Regions from separate parts of the Streptomyces sp. NPDC097107 genome, predicted to be linked through region 3. Evidence: riboswitches for the same ligand, from Rfam matches in the RefSeq annotation. Region 3 holds a riboswitch; each other region holds the start of a gene.

Region 1 (5,226 bases), on a different contig from region 3:
CTGTCATGTACCCAGTCTGCCGAGACGCACCCCCGGTGGGGAGAGGGCAGGCCCGGCGTCCCGTCCGGGAGATCACTCGCCCCGCCGTCCCGGGCCCACGCCAAGCGCCCCCGCCCTTGGTGTGCAGGATCGCTCAGCGTGAGACCGGGGCAGGGACTCAGTCGGCCAACGGCAGGTAGACCCTGTTTCCCTGTGCCGCGAACTCCTTCGACTTCTGGGCCATGCCCTCCTCGATCTCGGCCTTGCTGCCTCCGTGCTCACGTCGGATGTCCTGCGAGATCTTCATCGAACAGAACTTCGGACCGCACATCGAGCAGAAGTGGGCCGTCTTGGCGGGCTCGGCCGGCAGTGTCTCGTCGTGGAACTCCCGTGCGGTGTCCGGGTCGAGGGCCAGGTTGAACTGGTCCTCCCACCGGAACTCGAAACGGGCGTCCGACAGCGCGTCGTCCCACTCCTGCGCACCTGGGTGACCCTTGGCGAGGTCGGCGGCATGGGCGGCGATCTTGTAGGTGATGACGCCGGTCTTGACGTCGTCACGGTTGGGCAGGCCCAAGTGCTCCTTGGGCGTGACGTAGCAAAGCATGGCCGTGCCCCACCAAGCGATCATCGCGGCACCGATACCGGAGGTGATGTGGTCGTACGCCGGCGCGACGTCCGTCGTCAGCGGGCCGAGCGTATAGAACGGAGCTTCATCGCAGATCTCCTGCTGAAGGTCGATGTTCTCCTTGATCTTGTGCATCGGGACATGGCCCGGGCCCTCGATCATGGTCTGTACGTTGAAACGCTTGGCGATCGAGTTGAGTTCCCCGAGCGTGCGCAACTCCGCGAACTGCGCCTCGTCGTTGGCGTCCGCGATCGAGCCCGGCCGCAGGCCGTCGCCGAGGGAGTACGTGACGTCGTAGGCGGCGAGGATTTCGCAGAGCTCCTCGAAGTTCTCGTAGAGGAACGACTCCCTGTGGTGCGCCAGGCACCACGCCGCCATGATCGAGCCACCGCGCGAGACGATGCCCGTCTTACGGTTCGCGGTCAGCGGTACGTACGCCAGGCGCACACCCGCGTGGACCGTCATGTAGTCCACGCCCTGCTCGGCCTGCTCAATGACGGTGTCCTTGTAGATCTCCCAGGTCAGCTCCTCGGCGCGGCCGTCGACCTTCTCCAGGGCCTGGTAGAGCGGCACGGTGCCGATGGGGACGGGGGAGTTGCGCAGCACCCACTCGCGGGTGGTGTGGATGTTGCGGCCGGTGGACAGGTCCATGACCGTGTCGGCACCCCACCGGGTCGCCCAGGTCATCTTGTCGACCTCCTCCTCGATGGAGGACGTCACCGCCGAGTTGCCGATGTTGGCGTTGACCTTCACCAGGAACCGCTTGCCGATGATCATCGGCTCGATCTCCGGGTGGTTGACGTTGGCAGGCAGCACGGCACGGCCCGCCGCGATCTCCTCCCGGACCACTTCCGGCGAGACGTTCTCCCGGACTGCCACGTATTCCATCTCCGGCGTGATCTCGCCCCGGCGTGCGTACGCGAGCTGCGTGACCGCGTTGCCGTCCCTCCCCCGGCGCGGCTGGCGCGGCCGCCCGGGGAAGACGGCGTCGAGGTTGCGCAGGCCGCCGCGCGGAGAGGTGTGTTTGATTCCGTCGTCCTCGGGACGAACGGGACGGCCCGCGTACTCCTCGGTGTCCCCCCGGGCGATGATCCAGTTCTCCCGCAGCGGCAAGAGCCCCCTGCGGACATCGGTGTCGACGAGCGGATCGGTGTACGGGCCTGAAGTGTCGTACAGCGTGACCGACTGCCCGTTGGTGAGGTGCACCTGGCGAACCGGCACGCGCAGGTCGGGGCGCGAACCCTCGACGTACGCCTTGTGCCAGCCGATGGACTTCCCGGCCTCCGTGGTCTCCTCCTGGGCGGAGTTCTGCGTGGAGGCAGGCGTGCGTGCGTCCTTGATGGTCATGAGACCTACTCCCTACGCCGGCATTACCCGGTAACAGGTTCGGCGGTCGACGCAGCGGCTTCCGTCTGTCGACGCTTCGTGGGATACATCACTCGGATTCGGTGACGTTTCCCGTGAAACATCGATGGAACGGAGGTCAGCGCCCTCTCAGCCCGGTGCTCCGAGCTCCCGCGTGTACAAAGGTGCCCCCACGCTAGCGTCAATTCGGGCGCGGTGAACAGAGGGCCCCCCTCGTTCTTGCGATGATCGGTCGGTGACCACACCGCAGCATCCACCGTTTCCGCCGCACGAGCCCCGCCGCGGACCGGGCCCCGAGGAAGGCGACGGCCGCGGAGCCGGCCCCGCCCCTTCCGGCGCTCCGGGCTCTGGCGGCGGCAGAGACGACACGGGCGGCGGCCACGGCGCGGGGGACGGCCACGGCGATTCCGGCGGCCACGGCGGTCCGGGTGGCCACGGCGGTTCCGGCGGCCACGGCGGTCCGGGTGGGCACGGGCACTCCCACAGTCACGGACCGGCGGCGCCCGTCTCCCGGCACCTGCGGAAGGTCATCGCCGCGGTCCTCATCCCGTTCGCCGCGGCGGTACTGGTCGGGCTCGCGTTGCTGTGGCCGGGCGGTGCGCCGCCGCACGAACGCACCGGGGTCGGCTTCGACCGGCAGACGCAGGACGCCACCGTCACCAAGGTGGTCGAGCTGAGCTGCCAGTCCGTCAACGCATCGGGCGTCCCCCCGACCGGCGACACCTCCACCGCCGAGGGCTCCTCCGCGGTGCAGCAGGCGCAGGGCGACTGCAAGCGGGCGACGATCCGCGTCGACAGCGGCAAGGACAAGGGCCTTACGTTCACCGAGATCGTGCAGCCGGACCAGTCCCGGCAGTTGCACGAGGGCCAGAAGGTGGTGGTCGCCTACGAGCCCTCCGCACCGAAGGACCTGCAGTACTCGGTGACCGACATCAACCGCGGGCTGCCGCTGGCCCTGCTCGCCTGCATCTTCGCGCTCGCCGTCGTGGTCGTCGGAAGGCTGCGGGGCCTCATGGCCCTGGTCTCGCTGGCCATCAGCTTCCTGCTGCTGAACTTCTTCATCCTGCCCGCGATCCTGCAGGGGTCGAACCCGCTGGCCGTGGCTGTGGTCGGGGCCAGCGCCATCATGCTGATCGCGCTCTACCTGTGCCACGGCCTGTCGGCCCGTACGTCCGTTGCGGTGCTGGGCACCCTGATCTCGCTGTTGCTGATCGGCGTGCTCGGATCGCTGTTCATCGACTGGGCCGCGCTCACCGGCAACACGGACGACAACACCGGCCTCATCCACGGCCTGTATCCGACGATCGACATGAGCGGCCTGCTGCTCGCCGGAGTCATCATCGGTTCGCTCGGTGTGCTCGACGACGTGACGGTCACCCAGACGTCGGCGGTCTGGGAACTGCACGAGGCCAACCCCACGATGGGCTGGCGGGGGCTGTACCGGGCGGGTATCCGGATCGGCCGCGACCACATCGCCTCGGTCGTCAACACGCTCGTCCTCGCCTACGCGGGCGCCGCGCTGCCCCTGCTGCTGCTGTTCTCGATCGCGCAGAGCGGGGTGGGGACGGTCGCCAACAGCGAGTTGGTGGCAGAGGAGATCGTGCGCACGCTGGTCGGGTCGATCGGTCTGGTGGCATCCGTTCCGGTCACCACGGCCCTCGCGGCCCTCGTCGTATCGGCCGACCGACCGGCCGGCTCACTGGCGGCGCAGGCCGCCGGTGCGACACCGGGCGCCGGTGCGGCTCCCGTACGCGGGCGGGGCCGTCGGCGTAAGCGCTGACCCATCGGCAGCCGGTCACGGCGAAGCGTTGCACCACGGCCGTAGAGCTGCCGTAACGGTTCAGCCCGCGCTCTGCTCTTCCGCCAGGATGCGGTCCAGGGCATCGTCGAGGTGGGCGTCGAAGTCGGCGAGCGCGCCCTCCTGCCCCAGCGGCACCAGCTTGTCGGTCCGGTCGAGGAACGCCACCAACGGCGCCGCCGACGAACGGAACAGCGCCTGGTCGCTGCCGACCTGAAGCCGGATCAGCACCTCCGCCAGCGGCTCGGGATCGACGGGGGCGATGCGCACGTCACCGTCACCGCACGGCCGACCCACCCCGTCGACCAGCAACTCCCGGCCGAAAGCCCAGGTGACCGGCGCATCCCCGGGCAGATGGAAGGTCAGTCGTACGGCATAGGGATCACAGGTCTCGTAGCGCAGCTCCACCGGAATGCGGAAAGAGAGCTCCTCGGACACGAGAAAGCTCATCATGACCTCTGCCTGTACGGACTCGCCCATTGCCTACCCCGTCATTCGCCGTCGACTGGCCGGGAATCAAACCTCTAACACTGGTGGCATCTTGCTTAACGTACACACCAGATCACAAGGAGTGAGTTTTCAGATACTGATAGAGATCGCGAGCGACCCCAGAAGTCGGCCCACCTCGTCCTGCAACCGCTCCGCCGCGGGCAGCAACCGGTCGGCCTGGTGGAGGGGCAGGGAAATGGCCATCGTCGCGGCCGTGGTGCCCACGGTGATCGGGATCGCCGCGCAGACCGTCCCCAGGGCGTACTCCTGGCGCTCGGTCACCGGCGTCATCCGCCGCATGCGTTCCAGGCGCTTCAGCAGGGCATTGCCATCGCGCACCGTGTACGGCGTGACGGGCTGCACCGGGTAGCGGTCCAGGTGGTCGCGGCGGGCGTCCTCGTCCAGTTGGGACAGCAGGCACTGTCCGATCGCGTGCGCGTGTCCGGTCTCGCGGAAGTCCGCCCACTCCTCGACCGCCGGATTGCCCGGGGTGTCGGAGACGCACATGATCTCGATCTCGCCGTCGCGGTACATGGCGTAGTACACGGGGACACCGATCGCATCGCGCCAGCGGGCCAGCGCGTCGACCACCGTGCTGCGACGTTTCTGCTCGGCTCCGCTGCTGCCGAGCCGCTCGGCTGCCTCGCCGAGGAAGAACAGGCCCTTCTCGCGGCGCAGATATCCCTCGTGCACCAGAGTGCGCAGCAGGTGGTACGCCGTGGGGAGCGCGAGTCGCGTCTCACGGGCCAGTTGTTTGGCGGGGGCTCCGTACGCGTGCTCGGCGACGCATTCCAGAAGGCGCATCGCCCGCTGCACGGAGCTGATGAGGGTCGCGGACGGAGGACCCGCGGGGGGAGCCGCGGGAGGTGTCCGAGACGTCGAATGGGGCTGCACGGGCAGTGCGTGCAGTGGGACGAACCCGGTGTCAGCCGTGGCCAAGAGTCACTCCCGGAACGCGAGGGGGCAGCCC
Region 2 (5,226 bases), on a different contig from region 3:
GTCCAGGATCACCGGCACACCCGCGTGCTCCGCGATCAGCTCGAAGTTGTGCGGGTTGCGGATGCCCAGCCCCGACCCGATCGGCGAACCGAGCGGCATGATCGCGGCGCACCCGACGTCCTCCAGCTTCCGCGCCAGGACCGGGTCGTCGTTCGTGTACGGCAGCACCGTGAACCCGTCGTCGACCAGCGTCTCCGCCGCGTCCAGCAGCTCGATCGGGTCCGGCAGCAGGGTGCGCTCGTCGGCGATGACCTCCAGCTTCACGAGGTCGGTGCCGAGGGCCTCGCGCGCGAGGCGGGCGGTGAGGACGGCCTCCCCGGCGGTGAAGCAGCCGGCCGTGTTCGGCAGCACCCGGATGCCGAGCTTCTCGAGCACCGACAGCACGGACCCGTGCACCGAGGCGTTGACGCGCCGCATCGCGACGGTCGTCAGCTCGGTCCCGGAGGCCACGAGTGCGCGCTCCAGCACGTCGAGGCTGGGCGCCCCGCCGGTGCCCATGATCAGGCGGGACCCGTAGGACGTACCGCCGAGGACGAAGGGATCGTCGGCCATGGTCAGCCTCCTTGGACGGCGGTGAGGACTTCGACGCGGTCGCCGTCGGCCAGCGCGGTGGCGGGCCACTGCGCGCGCGGGACGACGGTTTCGTTCAGGGCGGCGGCCACACCGGACGGCGCCGCGGTGAGCGTGCCCACCAGGGCGTCCAGGGCCGTGCCGGGAGCCACCTGGCGCGGCTCGCCGTTGACGGAGATGTTCATGCGGGCTGCTCCGAGAGTCGCTGGAGTGCGGGAGCGGCGCCGAAGCGCCGGGGGGTGAAGGGGCGGGCCTCCGCCGGCAGCTCCCCGGTGGTCAGGACGTGTGCCATGGCGTCGCCGGTGACCGGGGTGAGCAGGACGCCGTTGCGGAAGTGCCCGGTGGCGAGCAGCAGGCCCGCCAGCCCGGTCGGGCCGAGCAGCGGGGCGTTGTCCGGGGACCCGGGGCGCAGGCCCGCCCGGGTCTCCACCAGAGGCAGCTCGGTGATGCCGGGGACCAGCTCGTGGGCGTCGCGCAGCAACTCGTAGACGCCGCCCGCGGTCACCGTCGTGTCCCAGCCCAGCTCCTCGCTGGTGGCGCCGACGACCAGCTCGCCGCTCTCCCGGGGCACCAGGTAGAGGGGGTTGCCGCGCACCACGGCACGCACCGTCCGGTTCAGCAGCGGCCCGTGCGTCCGCGGCATCGTCAGCCGCAGCACCTGCCCCTTCACGGGCCGCACCGGCGGCAGCACGTCCTCGGGGACGCCCGTGAACCGCCCGCTCAGGCTGCCTGAGGCCAGTACCACCTGCCCGGCCTCCAGCGCGGTGCCGTCGGCCGTGACGACACCCGTGGCCCGCTCGCCGCCGCGCCCGACGGTGAGCCGGTCGGCCCACACCCGGTGGAAGACGACGCCCGCGCGCTCGCAGGCGGCCACCAGCGCGCCGGCGAGGCGGCGGGGGTCGATCTGGTGGTCGCCGTCCACCCGCAGGCCCCCGCGCACGCCCGGCGCGAGCATCGGCTCCAGGCGCCGGCACTCGCGCCCCGACAGCCACTCGGACTCCAGGCCCGACCGCTGCTGGAGCGCGTGCAGTTCCCGCAGGTGGGCCCGGTCGTCGGCGTCCAGCGCGACGGCGAGGGTGCCGCACCGGCGGTAACCGAGGTCGTGGCCCGTCAGGTCGGCCAGCTCGGCCGCGAATTCCGGGTAGCGGCGGGCCGAGGCGAGGTTCAGCGCGAGCAGCGTCTGCTCGCCGTAGTGCAGCTCCGTCACGGCGGCCAGCATCCCGGCGGCCACCTGGGCGGCCCCACCGCCCGGCTCGGGGTCCACGAGAGCCGTGGCGAGCCCGCGCTGCGCGGCCCGCCAGGCAGTGACCAGGCCGATGATCCCGCCGCCGACGACGAGGACGTCCGGCGTACGCGACGACGCGGGCCTCGCGGCGGCTCCGGACACGGAAGCGGAAGTCGGTGGTGACGACATGGGCGTCCAGCCCCTCCCTTCGCCGGCATGACCCGGATCAGGTTCGTACGGTCGGAGGCCGCCAGCCTCCCTCTCAGCCCGGTGCGTCCGGGCTCCCGCGAGTGCTTTACGTTGGCCACCCTAGCCCGCAGCACATCGCACTCGTAAGGGAGCCTCCGCCCGTGGCGCGTTCACTCGACGGTCTCGTTCTCGCCCCCGTCGCCGACCAGGCGCCCGGCCAGGTGGGTACGCGCACCCGCTTCACCTATCACGAGCAGGACGGCGCCGTATGGGCCGAGTACGCGGGCGGTGACGTCGTCCGGGGGCGGCTGGTGGGCACCAGGGAGGGCGACCGCCTCGACTTCCGGTACGTGCAGCTCAAGACCGACGGAAGCACGTCGTCGGGACACTGCGTGTCGACCGTCGCCGAGCTGCCGGACGGGCGGGTGCGCCTGGACGAGGCCTGGGAGTGGGAGTCGCAGCGGGGCAGCGGGACGAGCGTTGTGGAGCAGGTCACCGCGCACGGGCACTGACCGACCAGGTGCCGGTGTCTAAGGTGATCAGGTGAGCGAGCAGACGCAGGAGCAGACCCGGGAACGGGGAGCGGACGCGGAGCGCCGCGTGGTCGTGGTGGGCGCCGGCATGGCGGGCGTGCAGACCGCGGTCGCCCTGCGGGAGCAGGGCTTCACCGGCACCGTGACCCTGATCGGCGCGGAGCCGCACCAGCCGTACGACCGTCCCCCGCTGTCCAAGGCCGTCCTGCTCGGCACGGCCGAGGGCTCCGCCTTCGACGTCGACTTCCAGGCGCTCGGCATCAGCCTGCGGCTCGGCTGCGAGGCCCTGGGCGTCCGCCCCCGCGCGCACGTCCTGGACACCTCCGACGGACCTGTGCCGTACGACCTCCTCGTCCTCGCGACCGGCGCCGAACCGATCCGGCTGCCCGGTGCGCAGGGCGTGCCCGGAGTGCACCTGCTGCGCACCCTGGACGACGCCGAACGGCTGCGGCCGGTGCTCGCCCGGCAGCACGACATCGTGGTCGTCGGCGCGGGCTGGATCGGCGCCGAGTTCGCCACCGCCGCGCGGGAGGCGGGCTGCGCCGTGACCGTCGTGGAGGCCGCCGGCCGGCCCCTCGCCGGCGCTCTGCCCGCCGAGGTCGCCGCGCCGATGACCGGCTGGTACGCCGACTCGGGCGCCGTACTGCGCACCCACGCGCGCGTGGAGCGCGTCGAGACGGGCGGTCCCGGGAAGCCCGGCGGACCCGGCGCGCCCGGCCACGTCGTCGTCCTCGACGACGGCTCGCGGCTGCCCGCCGGCGCGGTCGTCGTCGGCATCGGAGCCCGGCCCGCCACCGCCTGGCTCGCCGGTTCCGGGATCGACCTCGGCGCGCACGGCGACGTCCTGGCCGACGACCGCCTGCGCACCTCCGTCCCGGACGTCTACGCGGTCGGCGACTGTGCCTCCTTCCCGTCCGGCCGCTACGGCGAGCGGCTCCTGGTGCACCACTGGGACAACGCCCTCCAGGGCCCGCGCACGGTCGCCGCCAACATCATCGGCGCCGCCGTCGGTGAGGCCCCGGTGGCCTACGACCCGGTGCCGTACTTCTGGTCCGAGCAGTTCGGCCGCTTCGTCCAGTACGCCGGTCATCACACGGCCACCGACACCACCCTGTGGCGCGGCGACCCGTCGGGCCCCGCCTGGACGGTCTGCTGGCTGCGCGAGGACCGCCTGGTCGCCCTGCTGGCGGTGGGCCGTCCCCGGGACCTGGCCCAGGGCAGACGCGTGATCCAGGCCGGCACGACGATGGACCCGCGGCTGCTGGCCGACCCGGCGAGGCCGCTGAAGGCGGCGGCGGCGTAGCCCTCCGCCCGGGTGCGGCGACCCGGGTCGGACGGGTCTGGTTTCCGACTGTCAGTGCCAGATGGCAGGCTTGGGACGTGACCGAGATTGACGCAAAGATCGATGCTCTCGTGCCTGCCTGGCTCACCGTCCCCGACATCGCCGAGATGCTCGGCGTCGAGGTGACCCGCGTACGCCAGCTGATCAAGGAAGGCCAGCTCATCGCCGTACGGCGCGGTGAGAACCGCGCGCTGCACATCCCCGCGGCCTTCATCGACGAGGACAAGGTCGTCAAGGGCCTGGTCGGGACCCTGACGCTGCTGCGGGACGACGGCTTCACCGCCGAGGAGATGCTGGAGTGGCTCTTCACGCCCGACGAGACCCTGCCCGGGACGCCCGCCCAGGCGCTGAGCGAGAATCGCGGCACGGAGGTGAAGCGCCGCGCCCAGGCGCTCGCCGTCTGACCTGACAGACCCGCCCGGCGTTCGGGCCGCGAGCAACGGCCCCCGGCGGCCACGACGGCCCGCGGTCCCGTACGCCACGGCGGCGACCCGCCGCCGCCGTGTTTCTCGGGGCCGAGGGGGAGTCCGCGGCCACCGGGAGCGGCGCTCTCCCGGTTCCGGTGGCCGGGAGCGGCGGCCTCTCCGTGCCGGTGGGCCGCGAGGCGACGGTGGCACGAGGGGGAGTCCGCGGCTCTCGGGAGCGGCGGCCTCCTGGTTCCGGGGCCGGGGGCGGCCTCTCCGTGCCGGTGGGCCGCGAGGCGACGGTGGCACGAGGGGGAGTCCGCGGCTCTCGGGAGCGGCGGACTTCTGATTCCGGGGCCGGGGGCGGCGGCCTCTCCGTGCCGGTGGGCCGCGAGGCGACGGTGGCGAGGCACGCTCCGTATCCTCGGGACACAAGCCAAGGCCGCGGGGTCCGCCGCGGGCCCACGCCACCGACCTGGGGGACATCCGCATGCCCGACACCGCAGCGACCGCCCGCGCCCGGCTCGCCGACGCCCGGCTCTACCTGTGCACGGACGCCCGCCGCAGCCAGGGCGACCTGCCCGAGTTCCTCGACGCGGTGCTGGCGGGCGGCGTCGACATCGTGCAGCTGCGCGACAAGGGCATGGAGGCGGGGGAGGAGCTGGAGCACCTCGAGGTCTTCGCCGACGCCTGCGCCCGGCACGGCAAGCTCCTCGCGGTCAACGACCGGGCGGACGTCGCCCACGCCGCCCGCGCCGACGTGCTGCACCTCGGGCAGGGCGACCTCCCGGTGCCCGCCGCCCGCGCGATCCTCGGCGACGCCGTCCTCGTCGGCCGCTCCACGCACGCCGGTTCCGAGGCCGCCGCTGCCGCCGTCCAGGACGGCGTGGACTACTTCTGCACCGGCCCGTGCTGGCCGACCCCCACCAAGCCCGGCCGCCACGCACCCGGCCTCGACCTGGT
Region 3 (5,226 bases):
AGCGGTGGCGTTCGCGATGGTGGCCGGCGCGCTGTGCATGCAGTTCATGATCGACGACGGCACCTGGTGGCAGGGCCTGCTGCTCGGCCTCGCGGTCGCCGTCAGCGCCACACTGGGCGACCTCGGCGAGTCCATGATCAAGCGGGACCTGGGCATCAAGGACATGGGCACGCTGCTCCCGGGCCACGGCGGCATCATGGACCGCCTGGACTCGCTGCTGCCGACGGCGCCTGTGGTGTGGCTGCTGTTGGTGATCTTCGTCGGGTCCGGCTGACGGCCCGGTGGTTGTCCTGACGGGTAAGGCCCGCCGTCCCTCTGGGCGGCGGGCCTCTCGCTGTCCGATCCCGCCACCGTGCTCATGGCCGTCGCGGTCACCCGGCGGCGGTCAGGCGGTGCCGCAGCTCCTCCTCCGAGACCTCCTCGATGTGGGTCAGGAACACCCACATGTGACCCGAAGGGTCTTTGAGGATGACGGTGCGGTCACCGTGGAACATGTCCTTCGGCGGCTGGAGGATCTCCGCCCCGGCGGCCTCGGCCCGCTCCGCCAGGCTGTCGACGTCCGGCACGAAGACGTGCAACGTGACGGACGTGCCGCCGCCGAGCGAGGCCGGGGCGGCGAAGGAGCCGGCCTCCGCCTCGTCCACGCTGGAGTCGCCCAGCATCAGGGTCGACCGCCCGATGGTGATCTCGGCGTGCATGATCCCACCGCCCGGAGCGTCGATCCGGAAGTTCTCACGGGCGCCGAACGCCCGCTGGTAGAAGTCGATCGCCGCGGCGGCGTCGTCGACCATGATGTGCGGGATCACGGCATAGCGGTAGCGGTCGGGGATCTCGAAATGGGCTGTGTGCTCGCTCATGGCGAACCTCCTCGAAAAGCACGCTGAACGGTTCTTGCGGATCGCTTCCTGCGACTCTGAACGGAGCCTAAAAACTCAAGCTTGGTCCAGGTCAAGCGGCGGCCATGCGGCGCCGCGGGACATGCGGGGAACGACATCGCGTCCCCTGCTTCGCCAATCGGAAGTCACAACGCCGATCCGGGCGCTCGGTCACGCCCGGCCTGGTCTCCCGCAGGCCACCCAAGTCGATCTGCGACACTGGTACAGCCATGCCTAAGCCCGGAGAACTCACATTCGTCGCCCCCCGCGGAGCCAAGAAGCCGCCGCGGCACCTCGCCGACCTCACGCCCGCCGAGCGCAAGGAGGCCGTCGCCGCGATCGGCGAGAAGCCGTTCCGTGCGAAGCAGCTCTCGCAGCACTACTTCGCGCGGTACGCGCACGACCCCGAGCAGTGGACCGACATCCCCGCCGGCTCGCGCCAGGGGCTCCGGGAGGCGCTGCTGCCCGAGCTGATGTCGGTCGTGCGGCACCTGTCGACCGACCAGGGCACCACCCGCAAGACGCTGTGGAAGCTGTTCGACGGGACGCTCGTCGAGTCCGTCCTCATGCGTTACCCGGACCGGGTGACCATGTGCATCAGCTCCCAGGCGGGCTGCGGAATGAACTGCCCGTTCTGTGCCACGGGGCAGGCGGGCCTGGACCGGAATCTGTCCACCGCCGAGATCGTGCACCAGATCGTGGACGGGATGCGTGCCCTGCGGGACGGTGAGGTCCCCGGCGGACCGGCCCGGCTGAGCAACATCGTGTTCATGGGCATGGGCGAGCCCCTCGCCAACTACAACCGCGTCGTCGGTTCCATCCGCCGCCTCACCGACCCCGAGCCCGACGGACTGGGTCTCTCCCAGCGCGGCATCACCGTCTCCACGGTCGGCCTCGTGCCGGCCATCCACCGTTTCGCCGACGAGGGCTTCAAGTGCCGCCTCGCGATCTCGCTGCACGCGCCGGACGACGAGCTGCGCGACACCCTCGTCCCGGTCAATACGCGGTGGAAGGTGCGTGAGGTGCTGGACGCCGGGTTCGAGTACGCGGAACGGTCGGGCCGGCGGCTGTCGATCGAGTACGCGCTGATCCGGGACATCAACGACCAGGCGTGGCGCGGCGACCGGCTCGGGCGGATGCTCAAGAGCAGGCCCGTGCACGTCAACCTCATCCCGCTCAACCCCACGCCCGGCTCGAAGTGGACCGCTTCGCGGCCCGAGGACGAGAAGGCGTTCGTCGAGGCGATCGCGGCGCATGGTGTGCCGGTGACGATCCGGGACACCCGTGGGCAAGAGATCGACGGGGCGTGTGGTCAGCTCGCCGCGAGCGAGCGGTAACCTGACCGGCGTCGTACATCGTCGTACGACGACGTCATACGGAAGTACGTCCGGAACCACATCTTCATATTCCGACAGGGGAGCGCCACAGCGCTGAGAGTGCGGCACCGGCCGCAGACCCTCCGAACCTGGCCCAGGTCATTCTGGGTAGGGAGATCGGTCACCACTCGAGCTGTTGCGCCCTGCCCGGGACCCTCGCCAGGGGTTCCGGGCGGGGCCGCGTCTTCTCCTGGTCACCCAGGAGGAATTCAGTGAGCATCACAAAGAAGGCCACCGTCCTGGCCGTCGGGCTCGGCATGGTCGGCGGCCTGGCCGCCTGCGGATCGTCCGACGGCGGCAGCCAGGGCTCCGGCGACTCCAGGACCGTGACCCTCGTCAGCCACAACTCGTGGGCCGCCTCGAAGGACGTCATCGCCGCCTTCGAGAAGAGCTCCGGCTACAAGGTCCGGGTGCTGGAGGACGGCGACGCCGGGCAGGCCGTCAACAAGGCCGTCCTCACCAAGGACAACCCCCAGGGCGACGTCTTCTTCGGCGTCGACAACACGCTGCTGTCCCGCGCGCTCGACAACGGGCTGTTCCAGCCGTACGAGGCGAAGGGTTCCGACCGGATCCGCCCCGAGTACCGGGCCGACCAGGACAAGCACCGGGTCACGCCCGTCACCACCGGTGACGTCTGTGTCAACTACGACAAGGCGTACTTCAGCAAGCACAAGCTGACCCCGCCGGACTCCTTCGACGACCTGATCAAGCCCGAGTACAAGGACCTGCTCGTCACCGAGAACGCGGGCACCTCCTCGCCCGGCCTCGGCTTCCTGCTCGGCACCGCCGCCGAGTACGGGGACGACGGCTGGCAGGACTACTGGAAGAAGCTGAAGGCGAACGGCCTCAAGGTCGTCGACGGCTGGGAGCAGGCGTACAACGAGGAGTTCTCCGGTTCGTCCGGCGGCAAGAAGGCCAAGGGCGACCGCCCGCTCGTCGTCTCCTACGCCTCGTCCCCGCCCGCCGAGGTCATCTACGCCGACCCGCAGCCCGGCACCGCGCCGACGGGCGTCGCCACCGGCACCTGCTTCCGTCAGGTCGAGTACGCGGGCCTGCTGAGCAACGCCGAGAACACCGAGGGCGGCAAGGCGCTCCTCGACTTCCTCGTCGGCAAGGAGTTCCAGGAGGACATGCCGCTGAACATGTTCGTCTACCCGGTGCGGGAGGGCGCGCGGATCCCCGAGGCGTTCAGGAAGTTCGGGCCGCAGGCCGAGGACCCGCAGACCATGGACCCGGCGAAGATCGCCGGCGATCGCGACCAGTGGGTCAAGTCGTGGACCTCACTCGTACTGAAGTAGGCAAGGCCAGGACTTCGCGCGGGAGCGCGGCGCGGCCGGCCCTGATGGCCGTGCCCGTCGCGTTCTTCGCGGTGTTCTTCGCCTACCCCGTCGCCGCGATCGTCGCGCGCGGACTGCGGATCGACGGATCCTGGCAGTTCGGACGCATCGTCGACGTACTCGCCCAGCCCGACGTCCGGCACGTGCTGTGGTTCACCACCTGGCAGGCGCTGGCCTCCACCGCGCTCACCCTGCTCATCGCACTGCCCGGCGCGTACGTCTTCGCCCGGTTCGACTTCCCCGGCAAGCAGGTCCTGCGGGCCGTGGTGACCGTGCCGTTCGTGCTGCCGACGGTCGTCGTCGGCACGGCGTTCCTGGCGCTGGTCGGACGCGGCGGGCTGCTCGACGAGCTGTGGGGCGTACGGCTGGACACCACCGTGTGGGCGATCCTGCTCGCGCACGTCTTCTTCAACTACGCCGTCGTCGTACGCACCGTCGGCGGCCTCTGGGCGCAGCTCGACCCGCGGCAGGAGGAGGCCGCGCGGATGCTCGGCGCCTCGCGGCTGAAGGCCTGGCGGCAGGTGACGCTGCCCGCGCTGGCGCCCGCCGTGGCCGCCGCCGCGCTGATGGTGTTCCTGTTCACCTTCACGTCCTTCGGCGTCGTCCAGATCCTCGGCGGACCGGCCTTCTCCACCCTGGAGGTGGAGATCTACCGGCAGACCTCGCAGATCTTCGACCTGTCCACGGCGGCCGTGCTGACGCTGATCCAGTTCGGCGCGGTGGCCGCCGTCCTCGCCGTGCACGCCTGGACGGTACGGCGGCGGGAGACGGCCCTGCGGCTGGTGGACGCGGCCACGACCGCGCGCCGGCCCCGTGGGACCGGGCAGCGGGCGCTGCTGGCCGGGGTCCTGGTCACCGTCGCCGTACTGCTCGTGCTGCCGCTCGCCGTGCTGGTCGAGCGGTCGCTCGGTGCACCCGGCTTCGGCTACTACCGGGCGCTGACCCGGGAGGACGGCGGCACCTTCCTCGTCCCGCCGATCGAGGCCATCGGCAACAGCCTCCAGTACGCCGTCGCCGCAACCGCCATCGCCGTGGTGATCGGCGCGCTGGCCGCCACCGCGCTCGCCCGCCGCGACGCGGGCCGCTTCGTACGCGGTTTCGACGCGCTGCTGATGCTGCCGCTCGGGGTGTCCGCCGTGACCGTCGGCTTCGGGTTCCTGATCGCACTGGACGAACCCCCGCTGGATCTCAGAGCCTCCTGGATCCTCGTGCCGCTCGCGCAGGCGCTGGTCGGCGTCCCCTTCGTCGTACGGACCATGCTGCCGGTGCTGCGGGCGGTGGACGTACGGCTGCGGGAGGCGGCGGCGGTACTCGGGGCGTCGCCGTGGCGGGTGTGGCGGGAGGTGGACCTGCCGATGGTGCGGCGGGCGCTGCTGGTCGCGGCCGGGTTCGCCTTCGCGGTGTCGCTCGGGGAGTTCGGGGCGACCGTGTTCATCGCGCGGCCCGACAACCCGACGCTGCCGGTCGCCGTGGCGCGGCTGCTCGGACGGCCCGGGGACATGAACTACGGCCAGGCCATGGCCCTGTCGACGATTCTGATGCTGGTGTGCGCCGTGGCCCTGGTGGTGCTGGAGCGGCTGCGGACCGACCGGAGCGGGGAGTTCTAGGGATGCGCGGAGATGCACGGTGCGGGAGTCC

Evidence for each region. Region 3 has a riboswitch for thiamine pyrophosphate ahead of ACIQ1J_RS32255 (thiamine ABC transporter substrate binding subunit). Riboswitches for the same ligand answer to the same signal wherever they lie in the genome.
Region 1: another riboswitch for thiamine pyrophosphate. It lies ahead of thiC (phosphomethylpyrimidine synthase ThiC); the one in region 3 lies ahead of ACIQ1J_RS32255 (thiamine ABC transporter substrate binding subunit).
Region 2: another riboswitch for thiamine pyrophosphate. It lies ahead of thiO (glycine oxidase ThiO); the one in region 3 lies ahead of ACIQ1J_RS32255 (thiamine ABC transporter substrate binding subunit).

Annotation. Positions count from the first base shown of each region.
Region 1 is NZ_JBIWEF010000002.1:180,543-185,768, forward strand. It holds gene ACIQ1J_RS04500 (VWA domain-containing protein) at 1-7, opposite strand, end outside; gene thiC (phosphomethylpyrimidine synthase ThiC) at 158-1,951, opposite strand; TPP riboswitch at 1,944-2,133, opposite strand; gene ACIQ1J_RS04510 (YibE/F family protein) at 2,205-3,749, shown strand; gene ACIQ1J_RS04515 (SsgA family sporulation/cell division regulator) at 3,810-4,247, opposite strand; gene ACIQ1J_RS04520 (IclR family transcriptional regulator) at 4,347-5,072, opposite strand.
Region 2 is NZ_JBIWEF010000001.1:376,245-381,470, reverse strand. It holds gene ACIQ1J_RS01790 (thiazole synthase) at 1-552, opposite strand, end outside; gene thiS (sulfur carrier protein ThiS) at 555-755, opposite strand; gene thiO (glycine oxidase ThiO) at 752-1,984, opposite strand; TPP riboswitch at 1,982-2,093, opposite strand; gene ACIQ1J_RS01775 (hypothetical protein) at 2,146-2,496, shown strand; gene ACIQ1J_RS01770 (NAD(P)/FAD-dependent oxidoreductase) at 2,606-3,820, shown strand; gene ACIQ1J_RS01765 (Rv2175c family DNA-binding protein) at 3,898-4,263, shown strand; gene thiE (thiamine phosphate synthase) at 4,754-5,226, shown strand, end outside.
Region 3 is NZ_JBIWEF010000018.1:47,584-52,809, forward strand. It holds gene ACIQ1J_RS32240 (phosphatidate cytidylyltransferase) at 1-274, shown strand, start outside; gene ACIQ1J_RS32245 (VOC family protein) at 372-857, opposite strand; gene rlmN (23S rRNA (adenine(2503)-C(2))-methyltransferase RlmN) at 1,106-2,212, shown strand; TPP riboswitch at 2,279-2,384, shown strand; gene ACIQ1J_RS32255 (thiamine ABC transporter substrate binding subunit) at 2,464-3,549, shown strand; gene ACIQ1J_RS32260 (ABC transporter permease) at 3,594-5,195, shown strand.